Regions from separate parts of the Serpentinicella sp. ANB-PHB4 genome, predicted to be linked through region 2. Evidence: a T-box and tRNA genes for the amino acid it is inferred to sense, from the RefSeq annotation. Region 2 holds a T-box; the other holds one or more tRNA genes.
What was found. A T-box is a leader RNA that pairs with one kind of tRNA and senses whether it is charged. The one in region 2 lies ahead of thrS (threonine--tRNA ligase), so its partner is inferred to be a tRNA-Thr.

Region 1 (16,786 bases), on a different contig from region 2:
CAGGTTTAACAATCTCATTAGGATTTACTGAACCATCATATGAAAGCTCGTTTCTTGGGATAATACCATCTGACTTATAACCTATATTTACAGCAATATCATCGTTAGTTACATGAAGTACTGTGCCTGTTACTACCTCACCTTTACGTGGCGCACGCATGGATTTATCAATCTCTTCCAAAAAGTTTTCCATTTCATTACTCATATTAATTTCCTCCTCATTAATTAAACACTTTTTAATTTATTTATAATTAATTGTATTTGGTTAGCTGGTGCTGATGCACCAGCCGTGACACCAACTGTTTCTATTCCTACTAACTTTTGGACATCAATATCTTCTGGGTGTTGAACATGAAAAGTACTAGAAGGCTTTTCTTCCTTACAAATATTTACAAGCTTTTGTGTATTAGAGCTATGAAAGTCACCTATGACGAAAATCGCATCTACATCTTTAGCTAAGTTACGTGCAGCATCTTGACGTTCTTTAGTAGCGGGGCAAATCGTATCAAATTTTTTAACAATAGTAGCTCGGGTATTTAATTCGTTAGTTATAGTAGCGTATTGATTTTCAGGAAGTGTTGTTTGAGCTACAATACACATTTTTTCAACTCTGGGTACTGATTTTAAACCGTCAATATCATTAATGACAATACCTTGGTTGTTACACCATCCGTTAATGCCAATCACTTCAGGATGGGCCACATTACCAACTATAACAATAGTATAACCTTTTGAGTAATATTCTTTTACGATATTTTGAATTCTTTTAACAAAAGGACATGTAGCGTCAATAAGGTTTAAGTTTTTTTCTTCTGCCTTATCATAAACGGATTTTGGTATGCCATGGGACCTTATAATGACTGTACCTTCTTTAATGTCATTTATGTGATCTATTGCTTCAACACCCTTTTCTCTTAGTTCATTAACCACTAAATTATTATGAATTAAGGGACCTAAAGTGTAAATAGGAGCTTCATTTTGGTGGTTATTTAATTTATCATAAGCTGTATTAATTGCTTTTTCAACACCGAAACAGAATCCTGAGTGTTTTGCTAATACTACTTTCATATTACCTCCTAAATTATTAATTTATAAAAAGATATAACCTATATTATATTCAACAGAATAATACAAAATCCTTTATTATACTATAGGTTTTTCAAAAAAATAAAATATAGTATAATAAATTTAATTAACTTGACAATATTTTATAACAATCTAAAAAAGCTAGTTTTATTAATAATTTAAAATAAGGAGGAGAAGTAGGTTGAAGGAAATTTATTTAAAGGGAGTTCAATTTCAAACGTTTTTAGAAGAAGATTTAAACTCAAATAAAGAAAAAACTTTAGGTATATATAATAACTTTACAATAGACCAAAATTTAAAAAAAGCAATCAGTGATATTAGTAAAGAAATTAATGTATTAGCTTTCGCAGAAATTTGGTGTCCTGATTGTAGAATAAATGTACCGGCGCTACAAATATTAAGGAATACTAATCGAAACTTTGATTTTAGAATTTTGCCAAGAGAAGGATATGAAATACATATGCAAAAGTATGAGTATAAGGGAAAACCAAGAATACCAACTTTTATAATTATGGATAAGGACTTTAATGAGTTAGGCGTTTTTGTAGAACGACCTTCTCTTGTTAAAGAGAGGCTAACTAACGGAAGTGAATCCGATATTGAAATTACAAAAAGAAAATATAAAAATGGGGAATATCTCAAAAATACAATAGAAGAAATTTTAAGCATTATTTTATAGTAGTTGAAAGTTATACTGTGTCACCATGTAAGGAATAAATTAATGGTATATATTACACAAACACTATTACCCTTCAACCGTGAATGATGTCGAATATTATGCTATAATGTAGACATAAATCACTTGAGGGGTGAAATTTTGAGGAGCGCAAAGAGTAAAAAGTTAACTTTGTTTATATTGATTAGTAGTATATTAATTTTAAATTTGGTTGGATGTAACGCTGAAGTAGATTCTATAAATAGTAAAGCAACAAGACAATCTTATGAAAAAGCTAATGCTTTTAATCAAGATTTTAAACAAGAAGATATTAGCTGGGAACCATATAAAATTACGGAGACAGTAAAAGCAATATTTATGACAGGAAATAGTCTCGCCTACAACCAACGTTTTGAAGATTATATTGAACGAACAAATAGGTCAGTTATTAATTCATGGGTAGTAGATGTAAAAGATGATGATGGTATAATGACTTACAAGTCCAATGTACAAATGGCTCAAGATGCTGGAGCAGATGCAAGGCCCAAGGTTAGAGATTTTCATATGAAAATGCAGCGTCTTCGTGAAAATGATATATATCCCATTGCAAGAATTGTTACTTTTAAAGACAAGATAGTGACAGCGCATAGACCTGATCTTGCAATCAAAACTAATACTGAGGAAATATGGAGAGATAATAAAGGAGATTCATGGCTGAATCCATATAACAGAGAAACTTGGGATTATGTAGTTGATATAGCAAAGGAAGCAGCACAAAAAGGATTTATGGAAATACAATTCGATTATGTTAGGTTTCCTACAGATGGGAATCGCAAAATAATAGACTATGGAAAAGCCGCTGAAAATGAATCAATGGCTGAAGCAATTGCTAATTTCTTAGATTATGCTAGGGAAGAATTAAAACCCTACGGTGTTTATGTTTCTGCTGATATATTTGGATTAGTCACTACCGTTGAGGGAGATATGAGATTAGGTCAACAACTAGAAAAGTTAACAACAGCAACAGATATTCTGGCACCTATGGTATATCCTTCTCATTATGCTCCTGGAACATACGGCGTTCCTATTCCAGATCAAGATCCTTATCATATTGTATATACTAGTATGAATACAGCAAGAGAACGGGTAGAAGCCTTAGAGACAGATGAACCAAAAGCAATACTCAGGCCATGGCTACAAGATTTTACAGCATCATATTTAGGGCCTGGAAATTTTGTTCGATATGGACCTAAAGAGGTACAACTTCAAATTGATGCAACTTACGATGCAGGGTTAGAAGAGTGGATTCTATGGAATGCTAGAAATGTTTATAACTGGGATGCACTATTAACTGAATGACATAATCTACAATTAAGCGGGCTTATTGCCCGCTTTAAAAGCGAATGGGGGTGTATTGTCTTAATAGCAACTGATAGACATAACCTTCCAAATGTGGTAAAATATAATTTATTGCAAAGATAAGAGGAGGAGTAAAAAATGTTTAATAGGAAAAACAATTTATTAATGGTTGCTTTATTAATAATAACAGTAATTTTTACAGCTTGTAGCAACACAGATACGACAAGTCAGTCAGATAGATCAGCTAAAGAGGTATTACTTGAAGCCGCACTGAATGATATTAATATCAACAGCCAAGAATTTAAAATGGGCGTTAATGCAAATCTTAACACAAATGTTAACGATCCAGAGTTAACTATGTTAGCTGAAGTACTTAATAATTCAACTATTTCTATTGCAGGCAAGACAGATGTAGATGCAAGTATTACTGAATTAGATTTAACTGTGAATTTTTCTGGTTTAGGAATTAATGGCAAAGCGTTTATAAATGAAGAAGTAGTTGCGCTACAAATTCCAATGTTAGGGATGTTTTTAGATGTTCAAGATGATAGATTAACCAATGGATATATTGTTTTTAATGTAGAAGAGATTATGAGTGAATTCCAAGACTATGAATATGATGCAAATATATCAGACGATCAATACGTTGATATTGCAACCAAGTTTATTGAGATGGCATTTGATATTTTGGATGATGAAATCTTTACAAACAAAGGCAATGAAGAAGTGACGGTAGGTAATAGCGATCTAGAAGCAACTAGAATAAAAGCTGAAATTGGCAAAGACGAGTTTAGAAGTATTTTGAATAATACAATTACGTTAATGACTGAACCAGATTTTGCAGATAATTTATTTGAAATATTGACCTTGTTTGATACAAATATTACAAAAGCGGAGTTTGATAGTGAGATTGCACTTTTATCAATGGAAATAGATGATAATTTAGAAGAGAACTTAGATGAAATTTTTAACGAGATGAGTGAATTTATAGATTTTGAAAACTCTAAAGGGTTAATCGATATGTATATCGACCAAGGACATACAGTAAAAAGCATCATAGAAATGACGCTTAACCTAAAAGACGAAGATGTATCATTTGCACTTGATCTAAATATGACTACGGAGACCTGGAATATAAATGAACCTGTTACTATAGAAATACCTGAACTAGACGAAACGAATTCTATTGACTTGTTTGAATTAATTGGTATTTATTTGGGAAGTTTATTTTTTTAACATATTAAAGTAAATTTTAAAAACCAGTTTGATAGCAGATGTTTTGTTATTAAACTGGTTTTTAAAAACGTAAATGAAGGTGACTTTATGAAACAAACATTATTAATAGCTTTTAAAGATTTAAAAATTATATCGAAAGATCTAAAGCGTTCGTTTATGATTACCCTAGTCTCTATTCTTCTGATTATAACAATTGCTAGTGGATTACAAGTTCTGTTTAAAGAAGGTATTTTTATTAATAAAATGGATGTTATTCTTGTGAATCAAGACACTCATCCTTTATCACATTTTCTCATTGATCAAATAACAGAGGATGAAAATGTAACTTCTATTTTAAACATAATAGAGTTAGACGACCATTTAGAAGCGGAGGAGAGCGTTCGGAAGAATGAAGTAATTGCTGGAATTATAATTCCTAGCGGATTTGTAAATAGTTTAGAAGTTGGTACAAACTATCCTTTGAAGCTCTATACAAATAATTTTAATCCTATTTATTCCCAAATGATAGAGTCTATGTTAGATAGCTACATGAAGAGTGTATCCGCAGGACAGAGTGCTGTAAATGCAGTGTGGGATTATTATGGCAAGATGGAAATACCCCGTGAGCAAAAAATAAGAAAAATAGATACGGTTGTAAATGATATAACGCTAAGAGCATTTTTAACGAGAAATAATATTTTTTATAAAGAAACGATAGAGAATGTAAATAGCATTGATTCTGTTAGATATTATTTTTTCTCTATTCTTATTATTATGATGATGCTTTTATCAATAGCTGGATTAAAAGAACTAGTAATAGAAAAAAAACAAATGGTTTTTCAACGGTTGAGATTAATAGGTGTAGGGGAAATTAGGTACTTATTAGGAAAAAAACTGGCTATTATTATGAAGGTACTTGTTCAATCAAGCCTACTTATTATACTTGCTACTACATATATATCGGAAGGTTTATCAACAGAGCTGTTTTTAATGATTATACTCTTAATTACTATGCTAGTTACCACTGTTTCTATGGGGTTACTTGCAGCGGTCATAATTAATTGTGAAGAAAGGTTTGTAGGCATAGGAAATTCCCTAGTACTTATTATGGCGATAGTTGGTGGGGGAATTATCCCATCTATTTATTTACCACAACAATTTAATCTAGTCTCAAAATTGATGATTAATTATTGGGGTGTAGAAGGATTTATTGCACTAATGACGGATAGAACAGATGTGTTTTATAATATAATAGCTTTATTAATCATTAGTAGTACTGTGTTTTTTATTGGATCGGTTATCCTTCTTGTAAGTAAGGGAGGTGGTGAATAATAATGGAATCCTGGATTATTGCTCGTTATAAATTAAAAAGAATTTTTACGATGAAACAGTTTATTGTATTTTTTTACTTCCCATTAATACTATTTGTTTTAATAGGGTTTATTTTTAGTGCAAATATTACAAGTCAAATACCCATAGCAATTGTAGACGAGGATCAGAGTCAGTATTCAGCAATATTACTAAATTTAATGAAAGATAATGGAGCATTGGATGTACATATTGGGACCTCTGAAGATGTAAAAGAACTAACAAGAAGAAATAAAGTAGAGGGAGCATATATAATTAAAGAGGGTTTTGAAGAACAGATAAAAAAAGATAATTACCCTACGATTTATGTACTTAAATCATCAGCGGCTTTAGGTGCAGATGCTATTAGTGAAATAGTTGCTAGTGGCGTTGTTAGAATTTTAAGCAATACGAGAGCTGCAAATATTATAACTCAAGAATATGATCGGCTAGCTTTAGCTAATTATTATAATAGGGAACAATTATGGCAAGAAGTATACAATACTTCGGAATCATACTGGTATCCAGACCAATTAATGGAATTAAAACATATTCAATTTAATTTAGAAGGGGAACAGGATGATGTGAAATCAAGCTATTCAAGTTTTGTAATACTAGGAATAATAGTTTTATTTTTACCTTTAGCTTTAGGCCCATTATTTACGATGATTATGAAAGAAAGAATAAATGAGACACTGAGAAGAGTATATCTAATTTGCAGTAAAACTAAAATTCTATTGGGTTATCTTATTACAATGACAATTATTCAAGCTATTCAAATTATTTTATATATAATTGTTTCGAGATTATACCTGGGTATAAAGTTTGGTTTATCAAATATAACGTTGTTCATTATTTTATTAATGTATAGCTTCTTAACTTCATCAATTGTGTTAACATTAAGTATTAAAGCTAAGAATTATGTTTTATTAAGTACATACTATACATTAATAGTAGTGATTACTTCCGTAATAGGAGGGGTTTTTTGGCCAATAGAAATGTTAGCAGACCCTTTTCAAAAGATTGCTTTATTAACACCTCAAGGGTTAGTAATGCGAATGATTAAGTTGACACAGTTAAATGAATATAACTATACTGCATTATATGGTTTAGTTATATTGACGCTAAGTATACTTCTTATAGAATATAGTGGGAGACAACTTTCAAAAAATATATAGATCTTTCAAAATAATATTTATGACAATAGAAAAAATGCTATAATAATTTATATAATAAGATAAGTAGGACATTTACATTACTAAATGACAGCGACGCAGGAGGGTGACTATGTTTTTGAATTCAATAAAGACAGGTACGGTTAAAGGTTTGGAAACCACATGGATGCTTGGAAAAGTAATTATACCTGTTTATTTAATAGTAACAGTGCTTGAGCATACTCCGGTTATAGACTGGATATCCAATGTTTTTGCTCCTTTTATGACATTTTTTAACTTGCCAGGGGAAGCAGCAATTATATTGGTGTTAGGAAATGTTTTAAACTTATATGCCGCTATTGGTGCGATTACAGCTATCTCTCTGACAGCAATGGAAGTAACGATTATTGCAATTATGCTTTCATTTTCCCACTCCTTAATTGTAGAGACTGCCGTAACGAAAAAGATGGGAATAAGTGTAAAAAAAGTGTTGTTTGTTAGACTAGGGTTAGCTATTATATTCGGAATTGTAATTGGACAGCTAGGAGGAATCATATGGTAGATGTTATTATGGAGGGGATAATTGGTAGTGCTAAGTCGGTATATTCAATAGCTATAATTGTAATACCAATAATGATTACGTTGGAAATAATGAAAGATTATAAAATATTAGATAAAATTTCTAATGTTTTTAGTTTTATTACAAAGTTATTTAATATTTCTAATCAAGCGATTTTTCCATTACTTGTAGGTTTTATTTTTGGTTTGTCTTATGGTGCAGGTGTTATTATTCAAAGTACAAAAGAAGGAAATATTCCACCCAAGGATCTGTTTCTTATCTCAATATTCCTTATCATATGCCATGCAGTAGTGGAAGACACATTGATATTTGTTGCTGTGGGGGCTAACCTATATTTATTAATAGGCATAAGGCTAATTGCTGCAATCATATTTACCTACACACTATCAAGAAGTGAATCATTTTTAGAGGCTCAAATTACAAATGATATTAGTGTTGAAAATAAGTAGATTTATTATGTTTTGTAATATATATGGGAAAAATTATTATCCTGAAAAGTATTTACAAGTATCATAATATATTATATAATATTCTTTGTCCGGTTTTAATAAGCTGATGTGGCTCAGGGGTAGAGCACTTCCTTGGTAAGGAAGAGGTCGGCAGTTCGATTCTGCTCATCAGCTCCAACTTTAAAATGCAATCTCCAAAATAAGGAGATTGCATTTTTTATTTTATTTTTATTAATAAAGGGTAGGTATAAAAATAAGGTTTTTTGCATTTCAATAACTATAAAATTTTAGAAGGTGATAATATGTTGAAGTTATTAATTAACAGCTTAAAAGACTTTAAAAATACCTATAAAAAACTTTTATTATTTGGATTTATTTATATGGGACTTACAAGTTTTATTTTTGTACCGATAATTGCTTATATCCTAAACCTTGGCATTCGGGCAACAGGGGCTGAATCCTTACTAGATTATCAGGTTTTAAATATAGTATTAAGCTATCAAGGCCTAGTAGCCCTGATGAGCATTATAATATTATCGACAATCTTAATCTTTATTGAATTTGCTGTAGTAATCGTTATTGCACAAAAAAAGTATTTTAACAATAATATTTTGCTTGCTGACGCCTTTGTTACATCAATTCGTAAAATACCCAAATTGTTCGGGATTGGAATATTTCAATTAATGGTTTTACTGTTACTTTTGTTACCAATAATCGATTGGGCTACTGTTTCTTCAACATTAATTGATAATATTAGGATACCTGTGTTTATACAGGAACAAATTACAGCATCATACTTATTTCAAAGCCTATATATACTGTTGCTCGTTTGTATTGGATATATTATTGTTAGGTGGATTTTTACATTACACGAAATAATAATAGAGGGAAAATCTACAAGAAAAGCAATAAAGGGTAGTATGGCATTAACACGTAAAAATGGAATTAAAATTGTACTTAAGTTAGTTTCATTTAATGTCATAATTTCATTATTAGTAATAGGTACGATTGCAATTATTACAGCAATTCCATCATGGCTAAATATAACTGATGAAAGATTCTATATCAATACATTACTGATTACTTTTTCAGGTGCCTTGGCTTTTATTATGACTTTACTTATGACACCTATAAATCTATTGTTTTTAACTAGATTATATTATGCAATGAAATCCAGTAACAACGAGGATATAGTGGATAATTTAAAACCATTCCGTAGTAAGTTGTTGAGGAAATGGGAGATAAAGATTGCTAGATTGTTTAAGTACAGGAAGATAGTATCGGGAAGTATTATTGTAGGGGTATTATTAACAGTGTTATTTATGAACTACATTGTAACTGATCAGGTTATTCACTATGGTAGAGATGTAAAAATCGCAAGTCATAGAGGAGAACTTCATCATGCGCCGGAAAATTCATTAAGTGCAATAAGGCTTGCAATTGAAAAAGGAGTGGACTACGTTGAAATTGATGTGCAACAAACCAAAGATGGCGTAGTAGTGCTAAATCATGATGCAACCTTAAGGCGTGTTGCTGGTGTGCCCTATAGCGTATCAGAATTAACTTATGAAGAGGTTGCACAAGTCGATATAGGTAGTTCCTTTTCCCCTGAGTATAAAGGTGAAAAAATTCCAACCTTAGAACAAGCATTAATGGAGGTTAAGGGTAGAAGTGGCATAATAATAGACATTAAGATATTTGACGCTAATGTTGATATAGCAGAAAGTATCGTGCATCTAATTAAAAAGCACGATATGGTGGATGAAGTGTACGTACAATCCTTTAACTATCCAGTACTACAAGCAATAAGAGAAAAAAACAAAGATATTAGAATTGGACAAATTTTTTTCTTTTCTATAGGAGACTTACTCTCCTTCGATGTTGATTTTTATACTGTTGAACAGTCTAGGCTATCGAATCAATTAATTAATAACGCCCATAAAGCAGGACGTGAAGTTTGGGTTTGGACAGTAAATCAAGAGCAGGATATTAAGAGAGTACTTCACTATAATATAGACGGAATAATAACCGACTATCCAGAAAGAGTACAAAGAGTTATTAGTTTAACAAATAATTAAAAAAAATGAGAATAAGGTGATATGTTGGTACTAAAGGGGGACTAAAATACCGCATCACCATATTCTCATAATTGTATTATTTACACTTTATAGAAAACTATACATATTCTAAAAAATTATTTACTACCTAAGTACTAGCCATATAGGTAAGATCGTAAGACTTATACTTAAAAAGACAAGAAAAACACTTGCGGCTTTAAATTTATTCTGCCACACTTTATATGCATACACTGAAGTGTAGTATGTTAAGTAAAGCCCAAAAGAGATAACTAAAAAATGCATATAATCAGTCCTTTATTTTTTCGATATCAATTGGATCTAATTGCCTTCCAAATGCAGAAATCACTAAATCTATATCAATATTTACAACAGCCTCAGGGTATTGACTCATCCAATCATATTCTTTAAATTCCTCTAGTGTTAAAAACTGCTTCCGTACATTATGAGACCATTGAAAGGGGTCTCCCTTAAACTCTCTTTGAGTTCTTAAAACTAGTTCATCTGCTTTTTTAATAATGCTGCTCCTTATACTTTTTTTAAGTAATTCTAGATTATCTTTATTTTGCACATAATCTACTAAACTAGGAATGCCAGTTATATCAAAAGCTAAAGGAACAGTTATATCGATTATAGGAAAATCACCATCTAAGTTCATTTTAACTTTCGCATTTGCATATTTTCTAATCATACCAGAGACTAGAAAATCCTGATTAATAGGGTCTGGGTAAGTAACTAGTATGGGGTCAGTTTGAACATCAGCTCTTAGTAATAAAGTAAGTCTAGTTTCTTCGCCGGTAAGTTCACCAATCATTTGTCCATCTTTAAAAACTGCTGAACCAACAATTTGAGTAGGATTTCCACCTATCTTTCGGAACTCACCCGGTAAAAAATCATCTTCTGTTTGAGCGGCTTTAGGATCTTCTATCGTTGCTGTAGCATAACTTACTAAAAATAATCCTGCATCTTCTTCCGTTCGTTTAACAAAACTATGTACAGTTGAATCAGGACTTATACCGGTCTGGTGCCAACGACGTCTCATATGCTGGTAAAAAGTATGGGGTCTCTCTTCTAAAACCGGTTTATTGTTTTCAATAAACTCAGAGGCGGATTCCCGGGATACAAAAAAACTTATGTTTCGCCTAAGTTCTTTATCTCTTAAAACCGGAGCAAAAAAATTAAAGAAGCGCTCATCTTTAGCTAGTTCCTCTCCAACTATGATACTCTCCACATGAGAATAAGATATTCGCCTTGATACAGAAGCATTCACAATATCCTTAGCGCTACTTAAATCAGGAATCAAAAATGAAAAAACCTCAGCTTCAGCCTGGGCCTCGCCTTCCCCAGGAGTAGCAGCTTTCGGATTAGCAATTACATATGTAATCTCAAGCATTTGGTTTTCGGCTTTATCAATCCCTATGACTGCAAGTATCGCCCTTTCTTCTAATTCCATTCTATCCCAACATCCTGTTATAAAAATAATTAATAAAAAAAGGATCAGTAGTTTAAAAGTCTTTATTCGCATTTGTCTTCTTCTCCTTTCTATAGGAAATAATCCATAAGAGCAAAGGAATAAACAAAAACATCATCCAACTGTATCTAAGCAAGTAATTGCCCCGGTAATCCAGCATGCTTTCTATACTATTTTCTGGAATCAGACCAATAAAAATAGAAAGACCTGTTAGGGGTAGTATCAAAGGTTCAAATTCATTTAATTTTAGTGTATTGGCAAGAATACTCGCTAGCACATAAAGATAAATAGAAAAACGAATAGCAGAAGCAGTAACCCAAAAGAAAAAAAATAAAGATTCTACATTTGGTATTAGCAAGCCCAGTTGGGCTTGTCGGTGCAAGTGATGAATTGGATGCGCAATATGGGTAGCAGGCATAAAATCAAAAACTAAAATGTAAATAAGCATGAAAACTGAAATAACTAAAGTAGATATAATTAGACCAAAAATACTTCCTTTTTTATAAGATTTAAAACTGTCTACAAAAGGGTAAAGGACAGCTAAAATGATAATATCTCCAAGTATACTACTATGCGCGATTCCTTCCCGAGCTAAAGAAATGGTGCCTGGTCCAAGTAATGGAAAGATATGATCAATATCAAAAAATTCCCATAGAAGTATAATTAGTAAAAAAGCAGTAAATGCAAAATAAGGCAATAGAATAGAGGCAATACGACCAATACCTTCTAGACCTCTGCTTGCTATAAAGTAACATGTGAGCATACCTACGATATAGAGAGGGATCATAGGAGAATCTGGATAAAACATTGTAATAATGCTGTCAGCATAACTTCTAGAGTTAAAGGAAGTACTTGCCAATGCAATAATAAAGAAGGTGATAGCAATTATAAAACCGAGGTATTTACCTGTTAAGTGATATATAATCTCGATTAGGTTCTTATTTTTATACTGCTTAAGAAGCGACAGTAAAGCTAAGAATGACGGTAAAATAGCTATTATAGAGATAATAGGTAGTATCCAAGCGCCTGTTTGCCCTGATCGTAATAAAATACTAGATGTAAAATCAGTGTATTTTATGCCTAAAGTAATGACAACTATTGCAAATAACTCTTTACTTGTTATTTTGCCATTTGAAAACATCATAAAAGACTATGCCCCTTTCTTTGGAGGTTTTTTACGGACAGAATCATTTGGACTTATGTGGGATGGACGTAGCCACTGCTTCCATATCGGCACTCTAATAACATAATCCTTGCTAAAAGAATCATGGGACAAAGGCGTTAAAAAAGGAACACCAAAAGATTTAGCAGTGCTTAAATATGACAGTGTTATTATAAAACAAAGGGCTACACCCACTAAACCTGCTACTAAACCTGCAAGCATAAAAGCAAATCTAGAGATGCGTACAGCATAATTTAGATTTATATTTGCTATTGCAAAGGAGGATAGCCCTGTAATAGCTACAATTACAACAAGTATAGGGCTGATAACGCCTGCTTCAACAGCTGCCTGGCCTAATATAATGGCACCAACAATTCCGATAGTAGGGCCTAAAGGGTTTGGAACACGAAGACCTGCTTCCCGTAATAACTCAAAGGATATTTCTAATAGAATTAGTTCAAAGTAGGCAGGAAAAGGCACATCTTCTCTTGTAGCCATCATTGAAAGCAATAGGTCTGTGGGAATCATTTCTATATGATAGTTTGTAAGTGCGAGATATAACCCTGGTGTAAGTAAAGCGATAAAAAGAGCAACCATACGAATAACCCGGGTAAAATTACCGTGTGCCCATCTTAAATACTGATCCTCTGCTGTATGAAACAGACCCCAAAATGTCACAGGTAAAATTAGGCAGTATGGAGAGTTGTCCATTAAAAGTATAACGTGGCCTTCCTGTAAAAATGCAACAGCTCTATCTGGTCGCTCAGTAAAAAGTGTTGACGGAATTAAAGAATATGGCCGATCTTCTAAATGTTGCTCTAATATACCTATTGTTTGTACATTATCGCTATTAATTTGCTTAAGTCTTTTTTGAATCCGATTTACCAAATCTTTGTCAGCAATGTTTTTCATGTACATTAAAGAGACATCACAAGAATTAGTAGTATTTAGTTCGATAGATTCGGAGATTAATTTTTCGCTTTTTAATTGTCTTCTTATAAGAGAACGATTAACTTGACTAGACTCTACAAATGCTTCTAAGGGCCCTTTAAGAGAGTTTTCACTCTCGGGTTTTTCCACACTACGGTGTTCATATCCAGTCGTATTTAAAGAAAAAATATTATTAAATCCGTCTACAAGTAAGAGGGTTTGGCCTAACAAAGCTTCTTTAACTGCCTTACTATAGTTTTCACAAGCTTTTAGATCTTGAACCTGTAAAATTTCTTTAACAATACTTTCAGATTTATCACTTGGTTCATAAGAGTAGTCCATAACTAAAGGTTTAATAATATGTTCTTCAATAACTTTTCTATCGGTGATACCATCAATAAAGATAAGGGCAGCTTTTTTATTAACTGCTTTTATATAGATTTCACGAATCAAAATATCTTTGTTAAGTGGGTATGAAAAAATTTCTTTTAGGGCTTCAAGATTTTTTTTAAGGTTTCCTGTAATTGATGTTGACCGACAATTGGGTTTATTTTTAGCTTTTTTAAATGGGAAAAATGGTGCCAATACTTTCACCTCAGTTATATGACGTATAAAAATTATCATGTATTAGTATGGACAAGTGTAATTAAATTAATAAATCTTAATTTTAAAAAACACTGTATTAAAGAAATCAATTGATTGATCAGTTAGTTTCTTTAATACAGTGTTTTACATTTTATTGATTCTATTCATTTTTAAAAAGTACGCTTATAAGTTCTTCAATAATTGGATTATTTACACGATAGGTAATTTCCAACCCTTGTCTGTCACCAGTTATAATTCCAGCATTTTTTAGTTTAGCTAGATGCTGAGATATTGTAGATTGTGGAATTGCAAGGCAATCTTGGATTTTAGTTACATTACAGCCTTTGCTATCAAGAAGTCCTTTTACAATACATAGTCTAATAGGATGCCCTAAAGCCTTAAGTAACTCAGCATAATCTTCATAGTTATTACCAGTAAAATAATCCATAATAACATCTCCCTTATTATTAATATATTAAAATAATACGATATACATATCAATCTGTCAAGTTTAAAAAGGTATGTCACTTTAGGCGAACATACCTCTTATACTTAAGAGTAAGCGTTATATGTTATTTGCGCATAGCTTTAATAAGACCTAATGGAATAAATATTAGGAATTTTATCATTCTAAATTTTATTCTCCATCGTAATAATTTAAATATAAAAGGGAAAAAACCAGCTTTTTTCATTATATTTACCTCCAAAAAATAAGATTTTACATTTGTATTTTTAGTATATCTAATCCTAGCAAAATAATGTTGGAAAATAATAGTTTCAGCACATCTAAACTTTTTTGGTTTATAAACTACTTTGAAATATATTAACTTTGTTTTTATAAAGTATTTATAAAGCTATGCTTTAATTAAAGAAGAAAGTTTTAAGTGCTGCTGAGCACCCAAGTGATCGAAAAACCAATTAAAAAAATCAAAATTATAGAAGTATTAACTACTTGTGGAAATAAAGCACGGCTAGATCCAATTATAATACCAACAAATAAATAGGAGAGACTATTACGATACTTGTCATATATACTGGATAAAAACTTAACTAGAAAAAACATTCCTATTATACTACCTAGTCCAAAGCTTAATAGTTTTTCAATATTAACCGATCCAATGTAAAAGAGTATCTCATCATAAACGTTTAATAAAATTAAAATTGAACTACCTGGCAGACCTGGTATAACCATTGCAGCACTAGATAATGCACCTGAAATTAAAATAAACAAATTACTTGTTTCTTGGATACAAATATTATTACTTAGTGGTTCCCTAACACTTACAAATCCAATAATTAAACCAAATAAAAGCATTGTATTTCTATGAATATTAATTTTCTCACATTGTGAAATAACAGATTTTGTAGAGGCCAATAAACAACCTAATAAAAAAGCTAAACTTATATTACGGTAAGATTCAATGAAAATGGTAAAGAGTTTACCACTAATAAATATACCAATAATAGTTCCGATCAACAGAGGTAAATAAGGTCTTATTTTTAGTTTAGCCAAATCCTTAAGCAATCTTTCGTATATACCAAAGATCAACAATACTGTTCCGCCACTCATACCAGGTAAAACCATGACAAAACCTAAAATTAACCCAAGAGTAAATTGTTTCATAATATAACCTCTTTCTTACTGGTCTAAAAAAGTATAAAATAAATATTTATAAATATGGTGTAGCGTTAAGATATCTGTACAAGAAACTTATATATTGTAAAAATAATTTGATTTCATATAAAAATAACTAGAGTATATAGAATACTCTGTATAATGGTTCATCCCTTATTAAATTATGTATAATTATTAATTACAAAAGTTATAAGATTAATTATACATAGATTAGAATCTTTAAACGACTAAGGAGAGCATATGATCATATGCTCTCCTTGAGGTTTAGAACTTATTTAATTCATTTGCAATGGATTCATAAACTTGTATGATTGTAGACTTTTCGTTTTTATTATCACGCTTTGCGAAAATTGGCTTTGAAATTGTAATTTTAATATTGGTAGGTTTTATTTTATTATTATTACTTTCATAAACCTCATGAGAATTATGGATAGTTATTGGGACAATAGGGACGCCTGCTTTTTCTGCTAACTTTAAACTACCAGGTTTAAATGTACCTAATTGATTACTCTTGCTTCTGGTCCCTTCAGGAAAAATTACCATTGAATGTCCAGATTTTAAAATTTCACTGGCTTTATTAATTGTTCTAAGTGATTGTCTAACATCTTTTCTGTCAATAAATACACAATCTCCATACTTCATCCAAGTACTTATAATTGGAATCTTTTTCAGTTCAATTTTTGCTACGAATCCAATAGGCTTCGGGAGATATCCTAATAGGAGAGGGATATCGAAGTTGCTTTGATGGTTACTTACAAATAGTACAGGTCCTTCATCTGGAATATGTTCAATACCAGTAATATCTATTGAACTACCTGTAATATTTATTAATTTCTTAGCCCAGTTTTGTGAAATCTTATGAGTAAATAAACGTTTTTCTTCTATCTGGTTTCTTTTAATATAGCGTTTTGCTTTTGGTATAAATAGTGTAGAGTATAATAAATATAAAGATAAATAAATATAGAATATTATTGTTCTCATTAGTTTTGATGCCTCCCATAGTGAGTTTCAATGATAGATGTATTAATATTATCATAAAAAAAATTTGAATAAAAGCTATAAAAATAAAACTACAATCAAAT
Region 2 (16,786 bases):
TACTAAAGTCCTGGATCAAAAGTATCGTACTGGAGATATAATGAGTTCGGGTATGAAAATGGTTGGAACAAACGAAATGGGTAGATTAATTATAGAAAATATATAAGCGTGATCCTCGTCCTTACAATAGTAGGGACGAGGATAATATTATCTGAAACAATAAACCTTGACTGTTAATATGAATGCGGATTAGGAGTGATTACATGCGAAGTGATAGAGTAAAGACGGGCGTTGAACGAGCACCCCATAGGTCATTGTTTAAAGCAATGGGCTATACAGATGAAGAAATAAAAGCACCTTTAATAGGTGTTGTGAATGCAAAGAATGAAATTGTGCCAGGACATATTAATTTAGATAAAATTGCAGAAGCGGTTAAAGCAGGCGTCAGAATTAAAGGTGGAACACCAATTGAGTTTCCAGCAATCGGTGTATGTGACGGTATTGCCATGGGGCATGTAGGTATGCATTACTCTTTAGCTTCAAGAGAACTTATAGCTGACTCTATAGAAGCTATGGTAATGGCTCATGGTTTTGATGCACTAGTTATGATACCTAATTGCGATAAAATTGTTCCAGCAATGCTAATGGCGGCAGCAAGAGTAAATATTCCAACGGTTGTTGTAAGTGGTGGACCAATGTTAGCAGGGAAAGTTAGAGAACAAGAAGTTAGCTTATCAAATGTTTTTGAAGCGGTTGGATCAGTAAAAACAGGAAAAATGACAGAGGATGAACTTTCTGACTATGAAGATCATGCATGCCCAGGTTGTGGATCTTGTTCTGGTATGTTTACAGCAAATAGTATGAACTGTTTAACAGAAGTGTTGGGCATGGGTCTGCCTGGAAATGGAACAATTCCTGCTGTATATGCTGAAAGAATCCGTTTAGCAAAAAGAGCTGGTATGGCAGTATTAGATATTCTTGAGAAAGATATAAAACCAAAGGACATCATGACAGAAAAAGCTTTCGATAATGCACTCACAGTAGATATGGCCCTTGGATGTAGTACCAACAGTATGCTCCACTTACCAGCTATTGCTTATGAGGCAGGTATTGACTTAGATCTGGAAAAAGCGAACGAGATTAGTGCAAAAACACCTAACCTGTGCAAATTAAGTCCTGCAGGACCAGACCATATTGAAGATTTGTATGCTGCCGGAGGTGTTGCAGCAGTTATGAAAGAACTTACTAAAAAAGAACTACTACATGTTGACTTACCAACTGTGACAGGGAAAAGTATAAAAGAAAATATTCAAAGTGTTAACAATTTGAATACCAAAGTTATTAGAACCATTGAGAATCCATACAGCAATACCGGCGGGATTGCTGTATTAAAAGGTAATATTGCACCAATGGGATGTGTTGTAAAAAGATCGGCTGTAGCGAAAGAAATGCTTCAGCATAAAGGACCAGCACGAGTATTTGAGTCTGAAGAGGATGTTATAGAAGCGATATTAGGTGGAAAAATTAATAAAGGTGAAGTAGTAGTGATCCGATATGAAGGGCCTAAAGGTGGACCAGGTATGAGGGAGATGCTATCACCGACATCAGCACTAGCTGGTATGGGTTTAGATAAAGATGTGGCATTAATTACAGATGGACGGTTTAGTGGAGCTACAAGAGGAGCCTCCATTGGACATATATCACCAGAGGCTGCAGAAGGTGGACCAATTGCCCTTGTAGAAGAAGGGGATATGATTGAAATCGACATAAATAATGGTACAATTCACCTAGAAGTAAGTGAGGAAGCACTAACAAAGAGAAAAGAAAAATGGGTAGCACCTGAACCTAAAATTAAAACTGGATACTTGTCTAGATATGCTAAGTTAGTGACATCTGCAAGTACCGGAGCAGTTTTAAAAGTATAAATATATTAAGGGGGAGAACAATGCGACTAACAGGAGCAGATATTTTGATTGAATGTTTATTAGAGCAGGGCGTAGATACTGTATTCGGCTATCCTGGTGGTGCTGTTTTAAATATATATGACTCACTTTATAAATATCAAGATAAAATAAAACATATATTAACGGCTCACGAGCAAGGAGCTTCTCATGCAGCGGATGGGTATGCCCGTTCAACTGGGAAAGTAGGTGTATGTATCGCTACATCTGGACCAGGAGCTACTAATTTAGTGACAGGGATAGCTACAGCTCATATGGACTCAGTACCTATGGTTGCGATTACCGGAAATGTACCTTTGTCTCTACTAGGAAAAGACAGTTTTCAAGAGGTAGATATTACAGGGATTACTATGCCCATAACAAAGCATAATTTTATCGTGAAGGATGTAGAAGATCTAGGTGATATTGTACGAAAAGCATTCTATATTGCTCAAGAAGGAAGACCAGGACCTGTACTTATTGATATTCCAAAAGATATCACTATTCAGATGACAGAGTATAGCAATCAAAAGCCTAAAGAGGTCAAAAGAAATACTCAAAATATAGAACAAAAAGATTTAGAAAATGCAGTAAATCTTCTTAAGAATGCAAAGAGACCATCACTTTATGTAGGTGGGGGGGTAGTAACCTCTGGAGCTTCTGAAGAATTGGTTACTTTAGCTGAAAAATTACAAATACCTGTAACTTCAAGCTTAATGGGACTTGGTGGATTTCCAGGTGGACATGAGCTTTTTACTGGTATGGTAGGTATGCATGGAACAAAAGTATCTAGTCAGATTGTTACAGAATGTGATTTATTAATTGCAGTAGGAGCTCGTTTTAGTGATCGAGTAATTGGAAAAGCGGATCAATTTGCTGCAGATGCACAAGTTTTACAGATTGATATAGATGCAGCTGAAATTAATAAAAATATCTTAACGACCCATCATGTTGTCGGGGATATTAAAGAGGTACTTGTTAAGATAAATGATGGTTTATCACCACAAAAACAAACAGACTGGATAAATCGACTTAAAGAGTTGAAAAATACTTATGCATTAAAGTACTGTAATGATGGGTCGCTGAAGCCACAGTTTATAATAGAAAAGATATCGGAATTAACAAAAGGAGATGCAGTTATAGCAACAGAGGTAGGTCAAAATCAAATGTGGACTGCTCAATACTATAAGTTCCAGAACCCTAGAACATTTTTATCTTCAGGAGGCTTAGGAACAATGGGGTATGGATTAGGCGCATCTTTAGGAGCAAAAATGGGCATGCCTGAAAAGACAGTATTTAATATAGCCGGTGATGGATGTTTTGGAATGAACTGTAACGAGCTGGCAACTGCGGTGACTTACAACATTCCAGTTATAATCGTAATATTAAACAATCGTGTCTTAGGCATGGTTCGTCAGTGGCAAAATATGTTTTTTGATGAGCGATATTCAGAAACTAATTTAGAAGATCGAGGAACAGACTTTGTAAAATTAGCAGAAGCTTTTGGGGCAACTGCATATAACGTAAAAGAACCAGAAGAAGTAGAACAAGTATTGAAAAATGCTTTAAGTGTAAATGGACCTGTAGTAATAAACTGTGAAATTGATAGAGAAGAAAAAGTTTTACCAATGGTACCACCGGGTGCATCACTTAAAGAGATAATTGTAGAATAACTTAGAAATAAAATGATAGAAAATTTATACTTTCTATCATTTTATTTTTTTTTGCACATATTTATAAAAGGTATAAAAGAAAAAGGGGGATTTGAAATGTACGTAGATGATTATATTAAAAAAACAAAGGACAAGTACAGAGTAGGGGATAAACTTAATATCGAAAACTATTCTAAAAAGAAAGAAGAAGGAACTATAGTACAAATTACAAATTACTTTGCTGTAGTACAGTTTAAAAATTGGAAAGAGTGCTTTCATTGGCATGACCTACATATAAGGAATATAGAACCAAGACGACCTAATTAATAAATAATGCAGGGGTTGTGATATTTCTCACAAACCCTGTTATTTAATTGACATTTAGGTATTGCAATACTAAAATACTAATATAACCAATTATTACTTACCGATTGATGTGAAAAAATCAATCAAATTATATTAAATGGAGGGATAAATTATGAGTATGTTTTGTTATCAATGTCAAGAAGCTGCCAAAGGAACAGGGTGTACAGTAAGAGGTGTATGTGGAAAAACTTCTGATGTGGCAAATTTACAAGATTTATTAATTTATACGTTGAAAGGGATTTCAATCTATAACCTTGAAGCTAAAAAAGCTGGAGTAAACAATGAAAGAGCAGATAAGTTTGTAATGGAAAGTTTATTTGCAACAATTACAAATGCAAACTTTAGCAATCAAGATTTTACAAATAGAGTTAAAGAAGCGCTAGAAATAAGGGAAGAAATTAAAACACAACTTAAAAATGAAAATGTTAATTTAGAAGCAGACCTTCATGACAGTGCATTATGGTACGATGATACAAGAGAAGGATTTGAAGCAAAAGCTAGAGAAATTGGCATTTTATCTACTGAGAACGAAGATGTTAGATCTTTAAGAGAGTTAATGATATATGGTGTAAAAGGTATGGCTGCTTATGCAGAACATGCATTTGTATTATCACATAAAAAACAAGAAATATTTGATTTTATGCAAAAAGCTTTAGTTGCAACTACTAAAGATGATCTATCAGTAGATGAACTTGTGGCATTAACAATGGAAACAGGGAAATATGGTGTAGAAGTAATGGCTATGCTAGACGAAGCAAATACATCAACTTATGGAAACCCTGAAATAACAAAAGTAAACATCGGCGTGAGAAATAATCCGGCTATTTTAGTAAGTGGTCATGACCTAAAGGACTTTGAACAACTTTTAGAACAAACAAAAGGAACTGGTGTTGATGTATATACCCATAGTGAAATGTTACCTGCTAACTACTATCCAGCATTTAAGAAGTATGATCATTTTGTTGGAAACTACGGGAATGCATGGTGGAAACAAGATAAAGAATTTGAGTCATTCAATGGTCCAATTTTAATGACAACAAACTGTTTAGTACCTCCAAAAGCTTCATACAAAGACAGAGTATATACAACTGGTGTTGTTGGCTTTGATGGACTAAAGCATATAGAAGGAAAAGATGGTGCAAAAGATTTCACTGAGATTATTGAATTAGCGAAAAAATGTGATGCTCCACAAGAAATTGAAAAAGGTGAAATAGTAGGTGGATTTGCACACAATGCTGTCTTAGGCTTAGCAGATAAAGTGGTAGAAGCAGTAAAAACCGGTGCCATTAAGAAGTTTGTAGTAATGGCAGGTTGTGATGGTAGAATGAACAGTAGAAACTATTACACAGACTTTGCAGAGCAATTACCACAAGATTCTGTTATATTAACAGCAGGATGTGCTAAATATAGATACAACAAACTTAATTTAGGTGATATCGGAGGCATTCCTAGAGTATTGGATGCGGGACAGTGTAACGATTCTTATTCATTAGCAGTTATTGCACTTAAGTTAAAAGAAGTTTTTGGATTAGAAGATGTAAATGAACTACCAATCGCGTACAACATTGCATGGTACGAGCAAAAAGCAGTTATTGTTCTTTTAGCTTTACTTCATTTAGGCGTAAAAAATATTCACTTAGGACCAACACTACCGGCTTTCTTATCTCCAAATGTAGCTAATGTTTTAGTAGAAAACTTTGGAATCGCTGGAATTACAGATGTAGAAACAGATATTGAAAAAATGGTACTTTAAGAATAACATCAAGAAAGTTACAAAGTGATATAAAAATAATGAAAAAAGTATGGTGAATCTAATTCGCCATACTTTTTTCATTCAGTAAATTAAATTATTTTAAAATCTTTTAATATATAAAATTAAATAAGTTCTCTAGCAACATCAGGGTGTAGTTATTAATTTTCAAGTTTTGTAGATATAAAATGACTAAGGTGCTTTTTCTTTAAAAAAGCAACAATCTCATCATTTGCTTTGTCTAATACATCATCAAAAATGCAATGTCTAAATGAACATAAATTACAATTAGTAGGACACTTTTTTACATTTATGGGGCCTTCGACAGTTTCAAAAATATCATAAAAGGATATTTCATCTGGAGATAAATTAAGTTTAAATCCCCCTTTAGGTCCCCGTACAGAACGAATAAAACCTGCTCTCACTAATCTTTGTAATATTTTTGATAAATGAAATTCAGAAGCCGATGTTTCCTTTGCAATTTCCTTAACATTAATTAGATCTTGTTCTTTTTGTGCAATTAAAATCATGCTATGAATTGCTAATGTTGCCATTTCAGATAGATTGATAATTCCAGACATATGTAGATCCTCCAAATTTGTTTGTAAAAATGAGATTTGATAGTATTATTTTTCAAATATAACACAATGCCTTCTTTTATATAAAAATTTATATATTTTAATAAGTTAAATCGTAAATACCTTTATTTTGTATATAGAATATGATTAAAAATTAAACATATACTACTAATACAATAGAAAGGAGTGAAGAAATGCAGTTGTTATCTATTGTAACAGACAACGATGTAAATTTACTACAGTCAATCATCTATAACGAGATAAAAGCCTTGCGAAATGAAGGTGTTTTTATAGATAAAGAAATAAATAAAGATAAGCATTATTATATACTAAAATATATGGTTGATACAGAATCAATAAAAGATTATCCAAAAGAGGATTTTAACAATAAGTTTGCTTATTATATAGCCAATGCATTATGTAAATTTATAAGAGCTGGTGAAGAAAAAAATGTATTCGAAGATATCATTAATTACGAATATAATTATTTTACTACATCAGAAAAAAAAGATATACTAACCCGGGCTTTAGATTTGGTGAAAAACCAAAAAAAATTAAAAGAATTATTTTTGGAAATTAATAATGAATGCATAACAAAGGAACTAGTTGATTATTTAAAAACCAATAGCCAAATTAATATAAAAGGCCTAATAACCTTTAGGTTAAAATCATATTCTGACTCCCTAAAAGAAGTAGTGGATCAGGCAGTAGAAGATTTTCTAATGGACAAAGAGTACAATGAGTTTATTAAGCTATTAAAATATTTTGTGGATATACAAGAACCAAAATTAGAAGTAGTTAACATATATCTAAAATCAGAAGGAAAATATAGTTTATATGACCATACAGGAAAAGAAATAAATAACGATTATCTTAGGATTATTGCCCAAGAAATGAACGAAAAAGATGTCAATTATGATGACCTTTTAATCAGTTCTTTAATTACAATTGCACCTAATGAAATAATTATCCATAAAACTGAAAAAAATAGTGAAGAAATAACAAAGACGATAAAACGAATTTTTATGAACAAAGTCCAATTGTGCGAAGGCTGTGAATATTGTATAATTAAGTCGAATGTAAAAAAAGAGTAATTAAAAACTCCAGAAACTTCTGGAGTTTTATTAACAAAAGAAGGTGATCATTTGACGATAACATTATTAACAATGAGTGCTATTGGGGCAATTATAGGTTGGTTAACGAATCTGCTGGCTATTAAGTTATTATTTAGACCATATGCACCGATTAAAATTCCGGTATTTAATTATTATATTCAGGGGTTAATACCTAAGAGAAAAAATGAGATTGCAAAAAGTATAGGTAAAATAATTGAAGAAGAACTATTATCCGTAGATGATTTAATTGCTAATTTTCTTCAGACTGAAAAAAAAGAATATGTAATAAATATTATAAAAGTAAAGGTTAAACAAACAATACAGGATAAAATACCAAGTCTAATACCATCTGGACTGGTGTCCCTAATAGTAAATTATATTGATGAAGTAATTGAGGAAGAAGCCGAAAATGTCATATTAAATATAGTTGAAAGTATCGCCAGTGATCAACAGAATATAATCCAGATTTCAAAAATTGTAGAAGAAAAAGTGAATCAGTTTTCTATGATCCAACTAGAGGAAATTGTTGTACATATAGCGAAAAAAGAGCTTAAGCACATTGAAATGCTAGGTGGGGTATTAGGTGCAGTAATAGGTATTGTTCAAGGTTTAATTGTGACATTTATATTATAATTTCAGTAAAAAAATTTTTCGAATCATTTCATCACTTGACAAAAGTGTATATAAAAATTATAATTTAGCTAAAAATAACAAGCGTTGACTTGGGATAAGTAAGTTTAACCCAATACTCAGAGAAAGATCACCTTGGCTGGAAGTGTTCTTGTATATGGCAAACTGAAAACTACCCAATAGCTGTTTTTTAGTAGCAGATATCTCTGTGAAAGAAAACCGTTGACTACGATATCAGTCTAACATTAAGTAGGATTATAGGGAACTATAATCAAATTAGGTGGAACCGCGGGTATACTCTCGTCCTTTATTAGTATAGGATGAGAGTTTTTTGCATTTAAAATAATAAACCAAAAATATAGTCTTATGAGAAACGGAGGAAATAAAAATGATAACAATCACATTAAAAGATGGTACGCAAAAACAAGTAGAGAAAGGCACAACAGTATATCAGATTGCCAAAGATATCAGTGAAGGATTAGCAAGGGTTGCAATAGGTGGAGAAATAAATGGAAAAAAAGTTGACCTGATGCATAAGGTAAATGACGATGTAGCGCTTAACATATTAAGATTTGAAGATGAAGAAGGCAAAGAATTTTTAAGACATACAAGTTCCCATGTACTAGCGCAAGCAGTAAAAAGGCTATTTCCAGGCACAAAATTAGCTATTGGACCAGCTATAGAGAATGGATATTATTATGACTTTGACACAGATCATCGTTTTACCCAAGAGGATTTAGAAAAAATTGAAGCTGAAATGAAGAAAATTGTTAAAGAGAAACTTGAATTAGAACGATTCGAACTCTCGCGGGATGAAGCCATAGCATTAATGCAAGAGCAAGGGGAAGACTATAAGGTAGAATTAATTCAAGATTTACCTGAAGATGCAATTATATCTTTTTACAAACAGGGTGAATTCGTAGATCTTTGTGCTGGGCCACATGTACCAAGCACTGGGAAAATAAAAGCAATAAAACTTTTAAGTGTTGCCGGTGCCTACTGGCGAGGGGACGAAAAAAACAAAATGCTTCAAAGGATATACGGAACTTCATTTGAAAAGAAAAAGGATTTAGAAGAATATCTACATCGGCTAGAAGAAGCTAAGAAAAGGGATCATCGAAAACTAGGAAAAGAGCTAGACTTATTTAGTCTACAAGAAGAAGGTCCAGGGTTCCCATTCTTTCACCCAAAAGGAATGGTAATCAGAAATATGTTAGAAGATTTTTGGAGAGATGAACATGTAAAAAGAGGCTATGAAGAAATTAAAACGCCAATTATTCTTAACGAAAGTCTATGGCATCAATCAGGACATTGGGATCACTATAAAGAAAATATGTACGTAACGAAAATAGACGATCAAGATTTTGCTGTCAAACCTATGAACTGCCCAGGATCAATTTTAATGTTTAAAAGAAAAATGCACAGTTATAAAGACCTACCAATAAGGATGGGCGAACTAGGTTTAGTGCATCGACATGAATTATCCGGAGCGCTACATGGACTTATGCGAGTTAGATGCTTTACACAAGACGATGCGCACATATTTATGCTACCTGATCAAATAAAAGATGAAATTATGGGTGTTATAGATTTCGTTGATTATTTTTACAATATCTTTGGGTTTAAGTATCATATAGAATTATCTACAAGACCTGAAGACTCAATGGGTACAGATGAAGAGTGGGAATTAGCAATTAATGCCTTAGAAGATGCATTAAAAGAAAAAAATATTCCATATAAAGTTAACGAAGGCGACGGAGCTTTTTACGGGCCTAAAATCGATTTTCACCTGGAAGACTGCCTAGGGAGAACATGGCAGTGCGGGACAATACAATTAGATTTCCAAATGCCTCAAAGATTTGATATAAATTATGTTGGTGCAGATGGTGAGAAACATAAACCAATTATGATTCACCGAGTTATTTTTGGAAGCATTGAAAGATTTATTGGAATTTTAATCGAGCATTTTGCTGGTAAATTCCCAACATGGTTAGCACCTGTACAAGCGAGAATATTACCAATTACAGATAGACAATTAGAATATGCAACACAGCTAAAAAACAGGCTTATAAGTCAAGGTATTAGAATAGAAGTAGACACTCGAAGTGAAAAAATTGGCTATAAAATAAGAGAAGCACAGCTGTCAAAAGTACCTTATATGCTTATAATAGGTGACAAAGAAATGGAAACAGAAACGATAGCTGTTAGATCCAGGGACAAAGGTGAACTAGGAGCTATTGAAGTATCAACCTTTATAGAACAAGTTAAAGAAGAAGCAATCAATAAATCACTATAAATTTAAAATAATACCCTACAATAAGCTATGTTGTAGGGTATTATAATTTAAATAACAGTGGCTATTGTAGTTTTTTAGTAAAATAACTTGGAAAAGAATTTAACAATTTTTGACGTTCAATTGGATCTAATGGCAGGTAATACTTCAATTCTAGACAAGTAACAAAGTTAGGTCCTTTAGGAAATTGAAATATTTTTTGCAACCAACTTTGTTTTTTGTTTTTGGACATTATTTCAACCACCTTTCATAAGCGTGCTTTTATTTAGTATATTAACAAAAGCGAAACTTGTGCAGGTACATGTGTTAAATATTTTCACATGGTTTTTCTAAGGTTAAAAACTTTACAGCACTTCACTAAAATGGTAAAATTTCCTTTGAGAATTTTAAAAATTACTTGGGGGGAACAGAATGGAACAATCTATAGACCAATCAAATAACGGACTATCTTTTTGGGGAGCAACATTTTTATTAGTATTTTATAGAGTTCTAATTGGTTTTTTAGTAGCCATGGCTGGTGCTACAATATTAGGGATTGTCGGGGAGTATCAAACCATATCTGAAGCACAGTGGTCTAGTATGTTCAGTTTTTTTCTAGACATAGTGGCAGAGCCTTTGATTATTCTTTGTGTTTATTATAGTGCAAAAAAGAAAGGACTTGAAAAGCTAAATTATGTTGGTAACGCTAAGACTCAATCTTATTTATGGATTATTATTGTTTTTTTAGGCTATATAATGTTTTTTAAAAATACGATTGCCTTGCCTTTAGAAAGAATAGAAGTATCTCAATCCTTTATAGAAGCGATGGAAATAAGACTTACAGTACCAATACTTTTTATGTTTTCTGTAGCCGTATTAGCACCGGTTTTTGAAGAAATATTATTTAGGGGTATTATTTTAGAGAGTTTTTTAAAAAGATATAAAGAAGGATACTCAACCATAATATACAATATATACGATAGAGGGTTTAATCTAATACATTTTTTAATAGGCATACTGCTTTTAACATTATCAGTGCTATTTTATATAAAGAAGCCTTATTTAATCACTAAGAAAGTAAAAACCCTAACATAATTAAATTAAAGGCGCTATAGAATTATTCTATAGCGCCTTTAATTATAAATGGTAGACAATATGTTATTAAACTGCCTCTAATTCTTCATTATCTTTTGGTATATCTAAAAGTTTATCAAGCTCCTCGGCACTTAAAGTTTCTTTTTCTAATAATGCTTCAGCAACTTTAGTAAGGTTTGACTGATTATTTTGAAGGTACTTATAACATTCTTGATAACAATGATCAACAATCTTATTCACTTCTTTAGTAATTTTAAATCCAAGACATTTAATCATCTCTGGACTATTATACATGTAGCCAAGTTCACTCATGCCATACTCACAAACCATTTGCATAGCCATTTCTGTAACTTTTTTTAGATCGTCCTTAGCGCCAGTTGAAATATGTTTAAATATTAAATCTTCTGCGGCTTTGCCTCCGAGCATAACCATTATCTTATTACAAAGTTCATCTTTAGTCATAATATAACGATCATCCTGGGGCATATGAATTACGTAGCCTAAAGCTTGGCCTCTTGGGACGATAGATACTTTTTGAACCATGTCTGTTCCAAGTAGTTTTGCTACTAACGCATGACCTGCTTCGTGGAAGGCAACAATTTTTTTCTCTCTTAACAATATAGTAGAATTCTTAACCTGTAGACCAGCCACTACTCGTTCAATTGCTGCATCAAAATGCTCAGAAGTAATCGTTTTTTTATCCTGTCTAACAGCAATGATAGCAGCCTCATTGGCTACATTCGCTAAATGAGCACCGCTCATACCATGGGTTTTACGTGCAAGCTGAGCAATGTTAACATCTTTGGATAAAGGTTTATTGTTTGTGTGAACTTTTAAAATGTCTTCCCGTGCTCTAACATTTGGATTACCTATAAACATATGGCGATCAAAGCGACCAGGCCTAAGTAGAGCTTCATCAAGCATATCCATACGATTTGTAGCACCTACTACAACTACTGTTTGCTCTGTATTAAATCCATCTAACTCTACTAGTAGTTGGTTTAAAGTTTGGTCTTTTTCATTATTACTATCAAGACTTCGCTTTGCACCGATAGCATCCATCTCATCAATAAAAATAACACTTGGACCTTCTTTTTTCGCTTTTTCAAAAAGTGTTCTGATCCGTTTTGCACCGACTCCTACATATTTTTCAACAAACTCCGATCCACTTACTGAAAAGAAAGAAGATTTAGTTTCTCCAGCAACTGCAGATGCTAATAATGTCTTTCCAGTACCAGGAGGGCCATGAAAGAGGATTCCCTTTGGAATTTTGGCACCCATACTTCTATATTTATCTGGTTGATTAATAAAATCAATAACCTCAGACAACTCTTCTTTAACTTCCTCTAAGCCTGCAACATCTTCAAAGGTTGTTTTTGGCTTTGTAAAAAACTCATTAGAATTTTGATCTTTTTCTTTTTTTTCAAACTGCTGAATTGGTGCATGGGCATATTGAGGATTTTTATTCATACGATAGTAATATAGTACAAATAAAGAGGATAAAATAATTAGAAATATTCTGTTGCCTGTTGAAAACAAAGATGTTGTATTATCGTTATACCAGTTAGAGTAGCTAGATAGAATGGTGATACCGACGATAACACACATTAAAATAAATATAATTCTTTTTTTCATGTCTTCACCACCTCGTCAGTTTATGTTAAAATTAGTTTGTCCTAAAAAGTGATAATCATAATAAAATTAAAGCCCGTTTCGAAGGTAATATAAAGATTCACTGACATAATTTTCAATAAAATATTTTATTTTTATATTGTTGTTGACATATAATAAAATTATTGTTATTATTAACTTTGTAAATAAAAACAAAGTAGAAGATTCCGCTTCTCACCTTGCAACACTGTTAGTAAGGTCAATAAAGATGTTCTAGACTAGATAATCATCTTGTATTGAAGCGGATAGTGAACGTACTATCTGTTTTTTTATTGCCCAAAATATATATTTTATTAATAAAAAAATTGGAGGTGTTTTATTATTAAAGACACTAATGAAGTGCAAATCAACGAAGAAATTCGTGATCGAGAAGTCAGAGTAGTAGATGTAGAGGGTGAGCAATTAGGATTAATGTCATCTAGGGATGCACAACAATTAGCTAATGATAAAAATTTAGACTTAGTTAAAATAGCCCCGAAAGCAAAACCCCCTGTTTGCAAGATTATGGATTACGGTAAGTACAAATATGAGCTTGCAAAGAAAGAAAAAGAAGCTAAGAAAAAACAAAAGATGACTTCTGTAAAAGAAGTACGACTTAGTGCAAAAATAGAAAGTCATGATTTACAAGTTAAAGCAAATCAGGCGATAAAGTTTTTGCAAAATGGCGATAAAGTTAAAGTAACTTTAAGATTCAAAGGAAGAGAACTTGGAAATATCAGCATGAATAAAGGTTCTATAGAAGAATTTAAAAAACTTTTAAGTGATGATTCTATAGTTGAAAAACAGCCGAAATTAGAAGGTAGACAGATGGTTATGGTTTTGGCTCCAAAGAACGGATAATTTGAAGGGAGGAAACACAAATGCCAAAAATGAAAACCCATAGAGGTGCAGCAAAAAGATTTAAAAAGACAGGTTCAGGAAGAATTAAAAGAATGAAAGCTTTTACAAGCCATATTCTAACTAAAAAATCAAGCAAAAGAAAAAGAAACTTAAGAAAATCTACACTAGTATTTAAAGGTGAAGCAAAAAAAATAGCGCAATTACTAAAATAATTTCAAAAGATAAGGAGGTTGTGAAATATGGCTAGAGTAAAAAAAGGTGTTACAGCACATAAAAGACATAAAAAGGTATTAAAACTTGCAAAAGGTTTCAGAGGGGCTAGAAGTAAATTATATAGACCAGCAAATCAATTTGTTATGAAAGCATTAAGACATGCGTACGTAGGTAGAAAACTGAAAAAAAGAGATTTTAGAAAACTTTGGATTACAAGAATTAATGCAGCTGCAAGATTAAATGGGTTATCTTATTCTAAATTTATGAATGGGCTAAAACTAACAGGAATTCAAATGAACAGAAAAGTACTTGCTGAAATGGCAATTAGTGATAAAGAAGGATTTGCTCAATTAGTAGAGCAAGTAAAACAAAAACTTAACGCATAGACTGTATATGTGTATAACCAGTTAAGGTATAATAATATGCCTTGACTGGTTTTAATTTTAGAATTATTTATAAATAAATACGTACAATACATATGAATAGAACCAAATAGTATAATGGTAGGAATGGTGGTGCTATAAATTGGAGAGAATGGACAATTTTAAATTAGATCCAACTCAAATATTAGTATTGGGATTTGCGAGCTTAATTTTAATTGGTGCTATACTATTAAATTTACCGATAGCATCACAAGATGGAAATAGTATTGGGTTCGTAGATGCACTTTTTACATCCGCATCAGCAGTATGTGTAACAGGTCTTGTTGTTGTTGACACTGGAACATATTGGACTGTATTTGGGAAAACAGTTATATTGATATTAATTCAAATTGGTGGACTAGGGTTTATGACATTAGCAACCATGTTCGCAGTTTTCCTTGGAAAGAAAATTTCCTTAAAAGAGCGTCTTATTATACAAGAATCCCTAAATCAGTACTCTTTATCTGGTTTAGTAAGGTTTACACAGTACATAATAATAGGGACACTAATTATTGAAGGTTTAGGTGCGCTGTTTTTATCCTTTACTTTTGTTCCAGAGTTAGGTTGGGCAAAGGGAATTGGTTATTCAATTTTTCATTCTATTTCTGCTTTTTGTAATGCAGGATTCGATATTATTGGTCAAGGACGGGGTTTGACACCCTATGTAAGCGCACCATTTTTAAACTTTAGCATTTGGTTTCTTGTAATACTTGGCGGAATTGGTTTTTCAGTAATTGTTGACGTATATAATAAAAGGAACATAAAACGTTTATCCTTACATACAAAGCTAGTTTTAATAATGACCGTTTCATTATTACTTCTAGGTTTTATTTCCTTTTTAGCTTTAGAATGGAACAATCCTAATACATTAGGTGAGTTAGATACTGGTGGGAAGTTTTTAGGCGCGTTTTTCCAATCTATGACAACAAGAACTGCTGGTTTTAACACGATATCCTTAGATCAAATGGGAGATGCTTCAATATTACTTACGATGATTCTCATGTTTATAGGTGGATCACCGGCATCTACAGCAGGAGGAATAAAAACTGCCACATTAGGTGTTATTCTTTTCACTGTGATCTCAGTTATCAAAGGGAATGAAGATACAGAGTTGTTGAAAAAAAGAATACCGAGGGATATTGTTAACAGAGCAATTACTGTTGCTATAATAGGATTTACATTGATATTACTTGTTACAACCATACTCACTATTACAGAGCCAAACTTAGCCTTTGTAGAAATTTTATTTGAAGTGATTTCAGCTTTTGGTACCGTAGGTTTATCCTTAGGTATTACATCGGAACTAAGTGTAATTGGTCGCTTAATTATTGCATTAACAATGTTTGCTGGTAGAGTTGGTACGATAACCATTGTTTTCGCGCTGGCTATAAAACAGCGTAAAAATAAAGGGACAATTAAGTACCCTGAAGGAAAAATAATAGTTGGTTAAGGGGTGTTTGTTATGAAGCAATTTATTGTTATTGGATGTGGGCGTTTTGGAGGAAGTGTAGCTAAGACCCTTTATCAAATGGGGCATGATGTTTTGGCAATAGATGCAGACGAAGATATTGTACAGCATATATCCGAACATGTAACCCATGCAGTTCAAACGGATGCTACTGATGAGCAGTCATTAAGGTCTTTAGGAATTAGAAACTTTGATGTGGCTGTAATAACAATAGGGTCAAATATACAGTCTTCCATAATGGCTACATTAATAGTGAAAGACTTAGGTATAAAGTATGTGGTGGCAAAAGCACAAAATGAGCTCCATGCAAAAGTGCTTTATAAAATTGGTGCAGATCGGGTTGTATTTCCTGAGCGAGATATGGGTATGCGTGTAGCCCATAATCTTGTGTCAAGCAATATACTCGACTATATTGAATTAGCTCCAGAATATAGCATTATGGAAATTACAGCTCTGGAAGAATGGGATCAAAAAACTTTGCATGAGATAGATGTTCGTGCTAAGTATGGCATTAACATTATGGCTATAAAGCATAGTAAAAATGATAAAATCAACGTATCCCCTGCTGCAGATGATGTTATACGTATAGATGATATTTTAGTTGTAATTGGACATAATAAAGATTTGAAAAAACTACAAAGGTAGTGTGGCGGTAGTATGAATAAAATTGTAATAACAAGTGATGAAAATAAACTAATAAAACATATAAAAAGTTTACAACTTAGAAAAAATAGAAACAAATATAATCAGGTTATTATTGAAGGGTTTAATATTGTTGATGAATGTACAAAAATTAAACCCGAGTTAATTGAATATCTAGTGTTTAGTCAAAAA

Region 1: it has a tRNA-Thr gene. The T-box ahead of thrS (threonine--tRNA ligase) is inferred to sense a tRNA for this amino acid. The anticodon was not compared.

The regions. Positions count from the first base shown of each region.
Region 1 covers NZ_JAVKGO010000001.1:467,634-484,419, reverse strand. The annotation lists gene rpsA (30S ribosomal protein S1) at 1-205, opposite strand, end outside; gene ispH (4-hydroxy-3-methylbut-2-enyl diphosphate reductase) at 226-1,068, opposite strand; gene RH915_RS02555 (thioredoxin family protein) at 1,268-1,765, shown strand; gene RH915_RS02550 (putative glycoside hydrolase) at 1,904-3,100, shown strand; gene RH915_RS02545 (DUF6583 family protein) at 3,239-4,336, shown strand; gene RH915_RS02540 (ABC transporter permease) at 4,424-5,647, shown strand; gene RH915_RS02535 (ABC transporter permease) at 5,650-6,840, shown strand; gene RH915_RS02530 (nucleoside recognition domain-containing protein) at 6,950-7,378, shown strand; gene RH915_RS02525 (nucleoside recognition domain-containing protein) at 7,372-7,845, shown strand; tRNA gene RH915_RS02520 (tRNA-Thr) at 7,948-8,022, shown strand; gene RH915_RS02515 (glycerophosphodiester phosphodiesterase) at 8,148-9,923, shown strand; gene RH915_RS02510 (Ger(x)C family spore germination protein) at 10,210-11,445, opposite strand; gene RH915_RS02505 (GerAB/ArcD/ProY family transporter) at 11,426-12,535, opposite strand; gene RH915_RS02500 (spore germination protein) at 12,542-14,068, opposite strand; gene RH915_RS02495 (ArsR/SmtB family transcription factor) at 14,229-14,516, opposite strand; gene RH915_RS02490 (undecaprenyl phosphate translocase family protein) at 14,949-15,692, opposite strand; gene RH915_RS02485 (lysophospholipid acyltransferase family protein) at 15,969-16,685, opposite strand.
Region 2 covers NZ_JAVKGO010000010.1:18,654-35,439, forward strand. The annotation lists gene leuB (3-isopropylmalate dehydrogenase) at 1-106, shown strand, start outside; gene ilvD (dihydroxy-acid dehydratase) at 204-1,865, shown strand; gene ilvB (biosynthetic-type acetolactate synthase large subunit) at 1,886-3,553, shown strand; gene RH915_RS08730 (hypothetical protein) at 3,650-3,859, shown strand; gene hcp (hydroxylamine reductase) at 4,011-5,651, shown strand; gene RH915_RS08740 (RrF2 family transcriptional regulator) at 5,810-6,229, opposite strand; gene ytxC (putative sporulation protein YtxC) at 6,421-7,320, shown strand; gene RH915_RS08750 (DUF445 domain-containing protein) at 7,372-7,974, shown strand; T-box leader at 8,050-8,282, shown strand; gene thrS (threonine--tRNA ligase) at 8,360-10,267, shown strand; gene RH915_RS08760 (CPBP family intramembrane glutamic endopeptidase) at 10,676-11,338, shown strand; gene ftsH (ATP-dependent zinc metalloprotease FtsH) at 11,405-12,973, opposite strand; gene infC (translation initiation factor IF-3) at 13,349-13,849, shown strand; gene rpmI (50S ribosomal protein L35) at 13,870-14,061, shown strand; gene rplT (50S ribosomal protein L20) at 14,089-14,448, shown strand; gene RH915_RS08785 (TrkH family potassium uptake protein) at 14,597-15,934, shown strand; gene RH915_RS08790 (potassium channel family protein) at 15,947-16,597, shown strand; gene RH915_RS08795 (TrmH family RNA methyltransferase) at 16,610-16,786, shown strand, end outside.